2 regions of the Streptomyces tuirus genome follow, and region 1 is predicted to be linked to the other one. Evidence: riboswitches for the same ligand, from Rfam matches in the RefSeq annotation. Region 1 holds a riboswitch; the other holds the start of a gene.
What was found. Region 1 has a riboswitch for thiamine pyrophosphate ahead of thiO (glycine oxidase ThiO). Riboswitches for the same ligand answer to the same signal wherever they lie in the genome.
Positions count from the first base shown of each region.

Region 2: it holds a riboswitch for thiamine pyrophosphate, as region 1 does, so the genes downstream of both, IGS69_RS25380 (thiamine ABC transporter substrate-binding protein) here and thiO (glycine oxidase ThiO) in region 1, are expected to answer to the same signal.

Region 1 covers NZ_AP023439.1:1,853,467-1,859,849, forward strand. Annotated here, with positions in the region: gene IGS69_RS08575 (SCO2102 family sporulation regulator) at 1-262, opposite strand, end outside; gene metF (methylenetetrahydrofolate reductase [NAD(P)H]) at 319-1,242, opposite strand; gene thiE (thiamine phosphate synthase) at 1,341-2,000, opposite strand; gene IGS69_RS08590 (Rv2175c family DNA-binding protein) at 2,221-2,586, opposite strand; gene IGS69_RS08595 (NAD(P)/FAD-dependent oxidoreductase) at 2,697-3,938, opposite strand; gene IGS69_RS08600 (hypothetical protein) at 3,971-4,321, opposite strand; TPP riboswitch at 4,374-4,485, shown strand; gene thiO (glycine oxidase ThiO) at 4,483-5,667, shown strand; gene thiS (sulfur carrier protein ThiS) at 5,664-5,864, shown strand; gene IGS69_RS08615 (thiazole synthase) at 5,867-6,383, shown strand, end outside.
Region 2 covers NZ_AP023439.1:5,490,490-5,496,872, forward strand. Annotated here, with positions in the region: gene IGS69_RS25365 (hypothetical protein) at 1-389, opposite strand, end outside; gene IGS69_RS25370 (hypothetical protein) at 386-646, opposite strand; gene rlmN (23S rRNA (adenine(2503)-C(2))-methyltransferase RlmN) at 952-2,058, shown strand; TPP riboswitch at 2,083-2,189, shown strand; gene IGS69_RS25380 (thiamine ABC transporter substrate-binding protein) at 2,314-3,351, shown strand; gene IGS69_RS25385 (ABC transporter permease) at 3,390-4,991, shown strand; gene IGS69_RS25390 (ABC transporter ATP-binding protein) at 4,991-6,010, shown strand; gene IGS69_RS25395 (maleylpyruvate isomerase family mycothiol-dependent enzyme) at 6,036-6,383, shown strand, end outside.

The DNA.
Region 1 (6,383 bases):
CAAGCGCGGGAGCGTTCATCGCCCAGCCGGCCGCGAAGCCGCTGCGGAACGACAGGGTGACGTACGTCTGCCCGACCGCGAAGGCGGCCGCGCCCAGTCCGATCACGACGACCGACGGAATCAGGACACCGACGACGACACCGAGGAACCCGGCGAAGGCCAGCAGACGCCAGCGCAGCCGCGCCTTGTACTGCAGCAGCACCTCGCCCAGCAGCCACAGCGCGACGATGCCGAACGCGATGTAGAGGACCGTCCAGCCCATGTACGCCCCTCTCCCAGTGGCCGTTACGCAGTGTGTCGTATACCGGTGCGAACGGTCTAGGCCTGCGATGAGTGGTGCAGGCCCAGGTTCTCGTAGATCTCGAGTGTCGCGGTGGAGTTGTTGAGCGTGATGAAGTGCAAGCCGGGCACGCCCTCGGCGAGCAGCCGCGCACAGAACTCCGTGGCGAATTCGATCCCAATGGAGCGTACAGCGGCCGGATCGTGTTGCGCTGTGAGGATCCGCTCTTTCAGGGCGGGCGGGAACGCGGCGTTGGTGAGCGACCCGATCCGCTCCAGCGTCTTCACGCTCGCGATCGGCATGACCTCGGGGATGATCGGGGTGTCACAGCCGGCGGCCGAGACCCGGTCGCGCAGCCGGAGGTAGTCCTCCGGCTGGAAGAACATCTGCGTGATGGCGTAGTCCGCGCCCGCCCGGCACTTGTCGACGAAGTGGCGGACGTCGGTGTCCCAGTCGGCGGAGCGCGGGTGCATCGCCGGGAAGGCGGCGACGCCCACGCAGAAGTCGCCGGAGGCCTTGATCAGCTCGACGAGTTCGGCGGCGTAGGCCAGGCCCCGGGGGTGCGGCACCCAGTCGCCCATCGGGTCGCCGGGCGGGTCGCCGCGCAGGGCGAGCATGTTGCGGATCCCGGCGTCGGCGTACTGGCCGATGATGTTGCGCAGGTCGGCCACCGAGTGGTCGACCGCGGTGAGGTGGGCGATCGGGGTGAGGGTGGTGTCGGAGGCGATCGCCTCGGTCGCCTTGACCGTGCCCGCGCGGGTGGAACCGCCCGCGCCGTAGGTGACGGAGACGAAGTCGGGCGCCACGGCCTCGACCCGGCGCAGCGCGTTCCACAGGTTCCGCTCGCCCTTCGGGGTCTTGGGAGCGTAGAACTCGAACGAGTACGTCGTCTTGCCGGCCGCGAGCATGTCGCGGACGGTGCGAGCGTGGTCCGACCTGATGGATGCGGTGCCGAGGGCCATACCGGCAGGTTAGCCAGGGGTGGTCGGTCCCCCAACCGGGGGCCGACATTTGCCCGGATTGTCCGCTTGTTGTCCATCCCTTGGACACACCGTCGTCACTACGCCCCCCGGAGCCGCTTGGCGAACTCGGCCGCCGCGGCCCCCGGGTCGTCGGCCTCGGTGATCGCCCGTACGACGACCACGCGCCGGGCGCCCGCTTCCAGGACCTGGTCGAGGTTGGACAGGTCGATGCCGCCGATGGCGAACCAGGGGCGGTCGGTGCCGAGGCCGGCGGTGAAGCGGACCAGGTCCAGGCCGGGGGCGTGCCGGCCGGGCTTGGTGGGGGTCGGCCAGCACGGGCCGGTGCAGAAGTAGTCCACGCCCGGCTGGACGGCGGCCGCGGCGGCCTCGGACTCGGCGTGGGTGGAACGGCCGATCAGGACGTCGTCGCCGAGGATCGCGCGGGCCGCGGGGACCGGGAGGTCGCCCTGGCCGAGGTGCAGGACGTCGGCGCCGGCGGCGTGGGCGACGTCCGCCCGGTCGTTGACCGCGAGCAGCTTGCCGTGCCGGGCACAGGCGTCGGCGAAGACGGCCAGGTGCTCCAGCTCCTCACCGGCCTCCATGCCCTTGTCCCGCAGCTGCACGATGTCGACGCCGCCGGACAGCGCGGCGTCGAGGAAGTCCCCGAGGTCGCCCTGCCGCTTGCGCGCGTCGGTGCAGAGGTAGACCCGGGCGTCGGCGAGCTGGGCCCGTGCGGTGGCGGCTGCGGTGCCGGTCATGCGTGTCCCCCCAGGGTGTTCGGTGGCGTGCGGATGCGGACGCGGGAGCATCCCTGCGCTGCCGCGAACGCCTCGGGCACCTTACGCCTGCCCCGGGCGGGAACCGGGCGCGAGTCAACCCCGGGCCGCGGCCCGCTGGGCCACGGCCCCCACATCGGGCGGTCGTTCGGGTCCGGCCCCGCTCACACGGCTCCGGACGATTGTCCCGTCGCGGCCGGGGTCAGACGGCGAGCGCCTGGGCGCGGCGCTTCACCTCCGTGCCGCGATTCTCGCTGAGCGCCTGCGCGGGGGTGCCGGGCAGGCTGTCGTCCGGGGTGAAGAGCCACTCCAGCATCTCCTCGTCCGTGAAGCCGTCGTCCCGCAGGAGCGTCAGGGTCCCGGACAGGCCCTTGACGACCTTGTCCCCGTCGATGAAGGCGGCGGGGACGTGCAGCGCGCGGTTCTCACCACGGCGTACGGCGATGAGCTGGCCGTCCTTGACCAGCTGCCGCACACGCGTCACCTCGACGCCGAACTGTTCGGCGATGTCGGGGAGGGTGAGCCAGGCGGGGACGAGAGCATCGATCTTTGCGTCAATCTCGGTCACGGGATCCAGCCTGCCATGTACCACTGACAGTCGGAAGTCGGCTCGGTCCGGCCGGGCGGCCGTGCCCCTCCCCGTCGGCACCGCCCGGCGGCCCGCGACGGCCCGGGCGCCTACGCCGTGGCCGCCTTCAGGGGTCTGGCCGGATCCCTCAGCAGCACCGGGTTCATCGGGATGCCCGACTCGATCAGGCGGCGGCCCTGCGCCAGATCCCGGGGCCGGCCGACCGCGAGCAGCGCGACCAGCCGCTCCCCGCGCAGCCAGCACACCGTCCAGGCCGGTCCGGCGGGGTCGCCCCGCCACAGGGTCGTGTCCGCGTCCGCGTGGTGCCCGGCGTACTGGACGAACCGCCCGAACTGCTCGGACCAGAAGTACGGCACCGGGTCGTACACCGCCGGCACCTCCCCGGCGGCCCGGCCGACGATGTTCCGGGCCACCGTGCGCGGCCCCTGGAGGGCGTTGTCCCAGTGGTGGACCAGCAGCCGCTCGCCGTAGCGCCCGGAGGGGAAGGAGGCGCAGTCGCCGACCGCGTACACGTCCGCGGCGGTGGTGCGCAGGTGCTCGTCGGCCACGATCTCGTGGTGGGCGCCCAGCCGGACCCCGGAGCCGGCCAGCCAGGCCGTGGCGGGGCGGGCGCCGATGCCGACGACGACCGCGTCCGCGGGCAGCCGCGAGCCGTCGTCGAGGAGAACGGCGCCGGGCTCGACGTGCACCACGCGCGCGTGTGTGCGCAGGACCGCGCCCGCGTCGGCGTACCAGCCGGCCATCGGGGCGGCGACCTCGGCGGGCAGTGCTCCGGCGAGGGGCCGTGCGGCGGCCTCGACGACGGTCACCGCGCAGCCCGCCTCGCGTGCGGCCGTGGCGAACTCCGCGCCGATCCAGCCCGCGCCGACGACCACGATGTCGTGCCGGCGGGCCAGCACCGGCCGCAGCCGCTCGGCGTCGTCCAGGGTGCGCAGCAGATGCACGCCGGGCACGCCCTCCGCGCCCGGCAGCCGGACCGGTTCGGCTCCGGTCGCCACGACCAGGACGTCGTAGGGCACGGGCCCGTCCTCGGTGTCGAGCTCGTGGGCGGCGGGGCGCAGGCCCAGTACCTCGCAGCCGAGCCGCAGTTCGATGCCGAGGGCCTCGAAGTCGACGTCGAAGGCCGAGCCCTCGGACTTGCCGAGCAGGACGGCCTTGGACAACGGGGGCCGGTCGTAGGGCTGGTGGGGCTCGGCGCCGATCAGGACCACGTCCCCGGCGAAGCCCTGCTCGCGCAGAGCGACGGCGGTCTGCACCCCGGCCATGCCCGCGCCCGCCACGACGACGCGCCGCGGCGCGGACGAACCTGGTTGCTGCGTCTGCTCGCTCACCTGATCACCATAGACACCTGACGAATTGTCAGTCAGTGCTCATGCGCCGTGACCTGCTCCACAACGCTCGTGCCCGCGCCCCGCTGGGACTCCCACTCCCAGGTCTCCTCCAGCCGCACCCGCCCGTCGGGCAGCTCCACGACCGTCGAGACGCAGTGCCCCGAGGACGTGGTCCCGTCCCGCTTGAGCTGGACGTACCGGAAGTCCAGCCGGTCACCCTCCCGGGTACCCACGAGATGCCCGCGTACGACGTCACCGCCCGTGTACTCGGCCCAGATCTCGCCCTGCCGCTCGTGGTACGTGAACCGGGTGCGGGTGCCCACCTGACCGGGTGCCTGGTCGGCGACCGGGGCGAGGACGAGACCGTCGAGGGATCGGGCCATGGACGGAGGCTCCCTTACTGCGGGATACGGCATCGGGCTAGGGTGGCCAACGTAAAGCACTCGCGGGAGCCCGGACGCACCGGGCTGAGAGGGAGGCTGGCGGCCTCCGACCGTACGAACCTGATCCGGGTCATGCCGGCGAAGGGAGGGGCTGGACGCCCATGTCGCCTACATCCACATCCACGGCCGCGTCGTCAGACGTCCTGGTCATCGGGGGCGGGATCATCGGCCTGGTCACGGCCTGGCGGTCCGCGCAACGCGGGCTCACCACCGCCGTCGTGGACCCCGAGCCCGGCGGCGGAGCCGCACAGGTGGCGGCCGGCATGCTGGCCGCCGTCACGGAACTGCACTACGGCGAGCAGACCCTGCTCGGCCTGAACCTCGCCTCGGCCCGCCGCTACCCGGACTTCGCCGCCGAGCTCACCGAGCTGACCGGCCAGGACCTCGGCTACCGCCGCTGCGGCACGCTCGCCGTGGCGCTGGACGCCGACGACCGGGCCCACCTGCGCGAACTGCACGCCCTGCAGCAGCAGTCGGGCCTGGAGTCGCAGTGGCTGTCGGGGCGCGAGTGCCGGCGCCTGGAGCCGATGCTCGCGCCGGGCGTGCGCGGCGGGCTGCGGGTCGACGGCGATCACCAGATCGACCCGCGGCGGCTGGCCGGGGCGCTGGTCGCCGCGTGCGAGCGGGCGGGCGTGCTCTTCCACCGGACGTGGGCGGAGCGGCTGACCGTCGTCCGGGACCGGGCCGCGGGTGTCGTCCTGGCCGACGGGACCGAGGCCGCCGCCGGGCGGGTGGTGCTCGCCGGGGGCAGCCTCAGCGGGCGGCTCGCGGGCGTCCCGCGGGACGTGCTCCCTCCCGTGCGGCCGGTGAAGGGGCAGGTCCTGCGGCTGACCATGCCAAGGGGGCACGGGCCGTTCCTGAGCCGGACCGTGCGCGCGGTGGTGCGCGGCAGCCACGTCTACCTGGTGCCGCGCGCGAGCGGCGAGCTCGTAGTCGGGGCGACCAGCGAGGAGCTGGGCTGGGACACCACCGTGACCGCGGGCGGCGTGTACGAGCTGCTGCGGGACGCGCACGAGCTGGTCCCGGGCATCACCGAGCTGCCGCTCACCGAGACCCGGGCCGGGCTGCGGCCCGGCTCCCCCGACAACGCGCCGCTGCTGGGCCCGACCGGTCTGGAGGGGCTGCTGCTGGCCACCGGCCACTACCGCAACGGCGTCCTGCTGACGCCCGTGACCGGCGACACCATGGCGCACGTCCTGGCGACCGGCGAACTCCCCGAGGAGGCGCGCCCCTTCACGCCGAAGCGCTTCTCTCCCGCCACCGCACTCTCGGAGCGGCCCGCATGAACATCTCCGTCAACGGGGAGCCCCGGGACGTCCGGCCCGGCACGGCTCTCGACACCGTCGTGAGGTCGCTCACCGCCTCGCCCTCGGGCGTGGCCGCCGCCCTCAACGAAACCGTCGTCCCGCGCACGCAGTGGCCCGCCACGCCCCTGGCCGAGGGAGACCGCGTGGAAGTCCTCACCGCCGTCCAAGGAGGCTGACCATGGCCGACGATCCGTTCGTCCTCGGTGGTACGACGCTCAGCTCCCGTCTGATCATGGGCACGGGCGGGGCGCCCAGCCTGGACGTGCTGGAGCGCTCGCTCGTCGCCTCGGGGACGGATCTGACGACCGTCGCGATGCGCCGGGTGAACGCCTCGGTGCACGGCTCGGTGCTGTCCGTCCTGGACAAGCTGGGCATCCGGGTGCTGCCCAACACGGCGGGCTGTTTCACCGCCGGCGAGGCCGTCCTCACGGCCCGTCTGGCGCGCGAGGCCCTCGGCACCGACCTGGTCAAGCTGGAGGTCATCGCCGACGAGCGCACGCTGCTGCCGGATCCGATCGAGACACTGGAGGCGGCCGAGACCCTGGTCGACGACGGGTTCACGGTGCTGCCGTACACCAACGACGACCCGGTGCTGGCCCGGAAGCTGGAGGATGTGGGCTGCGCGGCGATCATGCCGCTGGGTTCGCCGATCGGCTCCGGTCTGGGGATCCGCAACCCGCACAACTTCCAGCTGA
Region 2 (6,383 bases), 3.6 Mb from region 1:
GTGAGCGGAAAGCCCCAACGAAGCGCCTCGTTCTCGATTTCTATTTGCTCCTGATCCAATTCGGCCTTCCGGGCGGGATCGAGATTCTGGACGTTCAGCATGGCTTGCACGGAGGCGTAGCGGATTCTTGCCTTCTTGCGTCGGCTCACGAGTTCCAGATTCACGAGGATCCACTCGAAGAACGCCGAGAGCAGGACTGCGATGAGTGGAGCCAGGTACAGAAATACTTTGCCCGCGATCTCGTCCTGGTAGCTCTCGCCCACAAAGGCGGCCAGGCCGACGCCGGCGCCGGCCCCGGCGAGCGACGCCTTGAGGGCGTCAGCGTTGAACGGTGTGGGAACGGCTGGTCCAGTCTGAGTAATGCCGGTCCGTTGTGGGGGAATCGTCACGAATCACGTCCCGCGGGCTTGCTGTCGTACCCATTCAGGAATTCATCAAACCGGGCTGCCTCGCTTGCGTCGGCCAGGTCGAGGTTCACGGAATGAGCATCGCGGCCCTTCACCTCGAAGGTTACTTTGTGGCTGGCGATGTCGACTTGCACGGAGTTCAACCGGCGTAACTGCAGCAGTTGCCTGAATGCGCGCCAGCCGACCGGAATGAACGTGGCAATTACGGCGGCCAAGACGCCAGCGACTTCAGCTTCCACCGACCGACCTCCCCCTGATTCAGCGTGGCTCCCGCATTCGCGCAAGCATCAACTGACCAGCATACCTACCCAGTTGAGCAGTGGCAGTCACTTCCAACTGGTCATTCAGCGTGTCTCTGCGACAGGCGTCCCCCGATGGATCTCCAGCGGACCCAGCACGCGAGTCGCCGGCGGCAGCCAGACCTCCTGGGCCGACCCTGGGCCGTCCGAGGCCGGCCGACGCTGACGGACGGCACCCGCAGGTGACCGCCCCCACCCCACTCCGGCCTGGGCTACCGGAGTTGATCTGCGACACTGGGAGGGTTATGCCTGCACCCGGAGAACTCACATTCGTAGCCCCCCGCGGAGCCAAGAAGCCGCCGCGGCATCTTGCCGATCTCACTCCTGCCGAGCGCAAGGAGGCCGTGGTCGCTGTCGGGGAGAAGCCGTTTCGTGCCAAGCAGCTCTCGCAGCACTACTTCGCGCGGTACGCGCATGATCCGGAGCAGTGGACGGACATTCCGGCCGGTGCCCGGGGGAAGCTGCGGGAGGCGCTGCTGCCCGAGCTGATGACCGTCGTGCGGCATCTGTCGACCGACGAGGGCACCACCCGCAAGACACTGTGGCGGCTGTTCGACGGGACGCTCGTCGAGTCCGTGCTGATGCGCTACCCGGACCGGGTGACCATGTGCATCAGCTCGCAGGCCGGGTGTGGAATGAACTGTCCGTTCTGCGCCACCGGGCAGGCAGGGCTGGACCGGAATCTGTCCACCGCCGAGATCGTGCACCAGATCGTGGACGGCATGCGGGCGCTGCGGGACGGGGAAGTGCCCGGAGGCCCGGCACGGCTCAGCAACATCGTCTTCATGGGCATGGGCGAGCCGCTCGCCAACTACAACCGGGTCGCCGGCGCCATCCGGCGGCTCACCGACCCCGAGCCCGACGGTGTGGGCCTCTCGCAGCGCGGCATCACCGTCTCGACGGTCGGGCTCGTCCCGGCCATCCACCGGTTCTCCGACGAGGGCTTCAAGTGCCGCCTCGCCATCTCGCTGCACGCGCCCGACGACGAGCTGCGCGACACCCTCGTGCCGGTGAACACGCGCTGGAAGGTCCGCGAGGTACTGGACGCCGGCTTCGAGTACAGCGCCAAGTCGGGGCGGCGGCTGTCCATCGAGTACGCGCTGATCCGGGACATCAACGACCAGGCCTGGCGAGGTGACCGGCTCGGCCGGATGCTCAAGGGTAGGCCCGTACACGTCAACCTCATCCCGCTGAACCCGACGCCCGGGTCGAAGTGGACCGCATCCCGGCCCGAGGACGAGAAGGCGTTCGTGGAGGCCATCGCCGCCCATGGTGTGCCGGTGACGATCCGGGACACCCGTGGTCAGGAGATCGACGGGGCGTGTGGTCAGCTCGCGGCCACCGAACGGTAGTCTGACCGTCGTACGTACATCTGCATATTCCGACAGGGGAGCGCCACAGCGCTGAGAGTGCGGCACACGGCCGCAGACCCTCCGAACCTGGCCCAGGTCATTCTGGGTAGGGAGATCGGTCACCACTCGAGCTGTTGCGCCCTGCCCGGGACCGCGGAAGTCCCGGGCAGGGCCGCGTCTTCTCCTGGTCACTCCAGGAGGAATCCAGTGAGCAACCACAAGAAGCGGCTGACGGCCGTCGTCGTCGGGCTCGGCATGGCCGGCGCGCTCGCCGCGTGCGGATCGTCCGACGGCGGTCAGGGGTCCGGCGACTCCAAGACCGTGACGCTCGTCAGCCACGACTCGTGGGCCGCCTCCAAGGACGTCATCGCGGCCTTCGAGAAGCAGTCCGGCTACAAGGTCGACGTCCTGAAGGACGGCGACGCCGGGCAGGCCGTGAACAAGGCCATCCTGACCAAGGACAATCCGCAGGGCGACGTCTTCTTCGGCGTCGACAACACCCTGCTCTCGCGGGCGCTCGACAACGGCCTGTTCCAGCCGTACGAGCCGAAGGGCTCCGACCAGATCAAGGCCGAGTACCGCGTCGACCAGGACAAGCACCGGGTCACGCCCATCGACACCGGCGACATCTGCGTCAACTACGACAAGAAGTACTTCGCCGACCACAAGCTCGAGCCGCCGAAGAGCTTCGACGACCTGGTCGAGCCCCGGTACAAGAACCTGCTGGTGACCGAGAACGCCTCCGCTTCCTCCCCCGGCCTCGGCTTCCTGCTCGGCACCGCCGCGAAGTACGGGGACGACGGCTGGGAGGGCTACTGGAAGAAGCTCAAGGCCAACGGCGTGAAGGTCGTCGACGGCTGGGAGCAGGCCTACAACGAGGAGTTCTCCGGATCGGCCGGCGGCAAGAAGGCCAAGGGCGACCGGCCGCTCGTCGTGTCGTACGCCTCCTCGCCGCCCGCCGAGGTCGTCTTCGCCGACCCGAAGCCGGGCACGGCACCGACCGGGGTCGCCGAGGGCACCTGCTTCCGGCAGGTCGAGTACGCGGGGCTGCTCGCCAACGCCGGGAACAGCAAGGGCGGCAAGGCCCTCCTCGACTTCCTCGTCAGCAGGAAGTTCCAGGAGGACATGCCGCTCAACATGTTCGTGTACCCGGTGACCGAGGGCGTCCAGGTGCCGCCGGAGTTCGTGAAGTACGGGCCGCAGGCGAAGGACCCGGAGACCATGGACCCGGCGAAGATCGCCGGCCACCGTGACCAGTGGGTCAAGTCGTGGACCTCGCTCGTACTGAAGTAGCCGCCCGGCGGCGGGGCGCGGCGGCGCGGTTCGGCCTGCTGGCCGCGCCCGTCGCGTTCTTCGCGGTCTTCTTCGCCTACCCCGTCGCCGCGATCGTCGCGCGCGGCCTGAAGACCGACGGCACCTGGCACCTCGGGCGGATCACGGAGGTGCTCGCCCAGTCCGATGTCCGGCACGTCCTGTGGTTCACCACCTGGCAGGCGCTGGTCTCCACTGCGCTCACGCTGCTGGTCGCGCTCCCCGGCGCGTACGTCTTCGCGCGCTTCGAGTTCCCGGGCAAGCAGGTCCTGCGGGCGGTCGTCACCGTCCCGTTCGTGCTGCCGACGGTCGTCGTCGGTACGGCGTTCCTCGCGCTGGTCGGGCGGGGCGGGCTGCTCGACGAGCTGTGGGGCCTGCGCCTGGACACCACGGTGTGGGCGATCCTGCTCGCGCACGTCTTCTTCAACTACGCGGTCGTCGTCCGGACCGTCGGGGGGCTCTGGGCGCAGCTCGACCCGCGGCAGGAGGAGGCCGCGCGGATGCTCGGGGCGTCCCAGCTGAAGGCCTGGCGGCAGGTCACCCTGCCCGCCCTCGCCCCGGCCGTGGCCGCCGCCGCGCTGATGGTCTTCCTGTTCACCTTCACCAGCTTCGGTGTCGTGCAGATCCTCGGCGGGCCCACCTTCTCCACCCTGGAGGTGGAGATCTACCGGCAGACCTCGGAGATCTTCGACCTGTCCACCGCGGCCGTGCTGACGATGATCCAGTTCGTCGCGGTCGGCGCGATCCTCGCCGTGCACGCCTGGACCGTGCGGCGGCGGGAGACCGCGCTGCGGCTGGTGGACGCGTCCGTGACCGCGCGCCGGCCGCGCGGAGCGGGACAGTGGGCCCTGCTGGGCGGGGTGCTCGTCACCGTCGCCGTGCTGCTCGTGCTGCCGCTCGCCGTACTGGTGCAGCGGTCCCTGGACGCGCCCGGCTTCGGCTACTACCGGGCGCTGACCAGCGAGGACGGGGGAGTGTTCCTGGTCCCGCCGATCGAGGCGATCGGCAACTCCCTGTCGTACGCCGTCGCCGCCACGCTCATCGCCGTGCTGATCGGCGGGCTCGCCGCGGTCGCGCTCACCCGCCGGGACGCCGGGCGGTTCGTGCGCGGCTTCGACGCGCTGCTGATGCTGCCGCTCGGGGTGTCCGCGGTGACCGTCGGCTTCGGGTTCCTGATCTCCCTCGACGAGCCGCCACTGGACCTCAGGTCCTCCTGGATCCTGGTGCCCCTCGCGCAGGCGCTGGTCGGGGTGCCGTTCGTCGTACGGACCATGCTGCCCGTGCTGCGGGCCGTGGACGTGCGGCTGCGGGAGGCGGCCTCGGTGCTCGGGGCCTCGCCCTGGCGGGTGTGGCGGGAGGTGGATCTGCCGATGGTGAGGCGGGCGCTGCTGATCGCCGCCGGGTTCGCCTTCGCCGTGTCCCTCGGGGAGTTCGGGGCGACGGTGTTCATCGCACGGCCCGACCGACCGACGCTGCCGGTGGCCGTGGCCCGGCTGCTCGGGCGGCCCGGGGACCTCAACTACGGCCAGGCGATGGCCCTTTCGACGATTCTGATGGTGGTGTGCGCCGTGGCCCTGCTGGTGCTGGAGAGGCTCCGCACGGACCGGACGGGGGAGTTCTGATGCTGCTGGCCCTGCGGGACGCGACGGTCCGCTTCGGCGGCCGGGCCGTGCTGGACGCCGTCGATCTGGAGGTCGCCGAGCACGAGATCGTGTGCGTGCTCGGACCCAGCGGCAGCGGCAAGTCGACCCTGTTGCGGGCGGTCGCCGGACTGCAACCCCTCGACTGCGGGCGGGTGTCGCTCGACGGGCACGACCAGGCGGGCCTGCCGGCGCACCGGCGTGGAGTCGGGCTGATGTTCCAGGACCACCAGCTGTTCCCGCAGCGGGACGTGGGCGGCAACGTGGCCTTCGGACTGCGGATGCACGGCGAGCCGAAGCGGCGACAGGCCGAGCGGGTGCAGGAGTTGCTGGACCTCGTGGGGCTGCCGGGCGCGGGCCGCCGGGCCGTCGCCGCACTGTCCGGCGGGGAGCAGCAGCGAGTGGCACTGGCCCGGGCCCTCGCGCCCAGCCCCCGGCTGCTGATGCTGGACGAGCCGCTCGGACAGCTCGACCGGTCGCTGCGGGAGCGTCTGGTCGTCGAACTGAAGGAACTGTTCGGCCGGTTGGGCACGACCGTGCTCGCCGTGACACACGACCAGGGAGAGGCCTTCGCGCTGGCCGACCGGGTCGTGGTGATGCGGGACGGGCGCATCGCCCAGACCGGTACGCCCCTCGATGTGTGGCAGCGGCCCGCCGACGCCTTCGTCGCCCGCTTCCTCGGCTTCGAGAACGTGGTCGAGGCGACGGTGGGCACCGAGGCCGCGGACACGCCGTGGGGCAAGGTGCCGGTGCCCGAGGACGCCCCGCAGGGCACCCGGACCCTGCTGGTGCGGCCCGCCGGGGTGCGCCTGGTGCCCGCCGACGCGGGCCTGCGCTGCACCGTGGCCGCGCGCACCTTCCGGGGCACCCATGTCACCGTGCACCTCCAGCCCCCGGACGCCCCGCGCCTGGAGGCGGCGTGCGCGCTGCGGGACGCGCCGGAGACGGGGGACGAGGTCGGCGTGGAGTTCGACGCGGCCGAAATCGTGGTGCTCGGCTGATCGTCGGCCGCCTAGGGTGCGGTGCATGACACCGCTGCTCGCACACGACCGCTACTGCGACGAAATCGCCCGCCAGGTCGGCTTGTTGAGGTCCGTGGTGACCTCCGGGACCGATCTGTCCGGCACCGTGCCCACCTGCCCGGACTGGTCGCTGGAGGACCTCGTACGGCACATGGGCCGCGCCCTGCGCTGGGTGGAGTTCATCGTGCGGACCCGGGCCGACGCGGAGGTGCCCGAGGAGCGGGTGCCGGGTCTCGCCGGGCCGGGGACGCGGGGGGACGCCGCCGCCCTGGACGCCTGGCTGGCGGAGAGCGGCGAGCAGGTCGTCGCCGCCCTGCGGGAGGCCGGGCCGGACACGAAGGTGTGGAGCTGG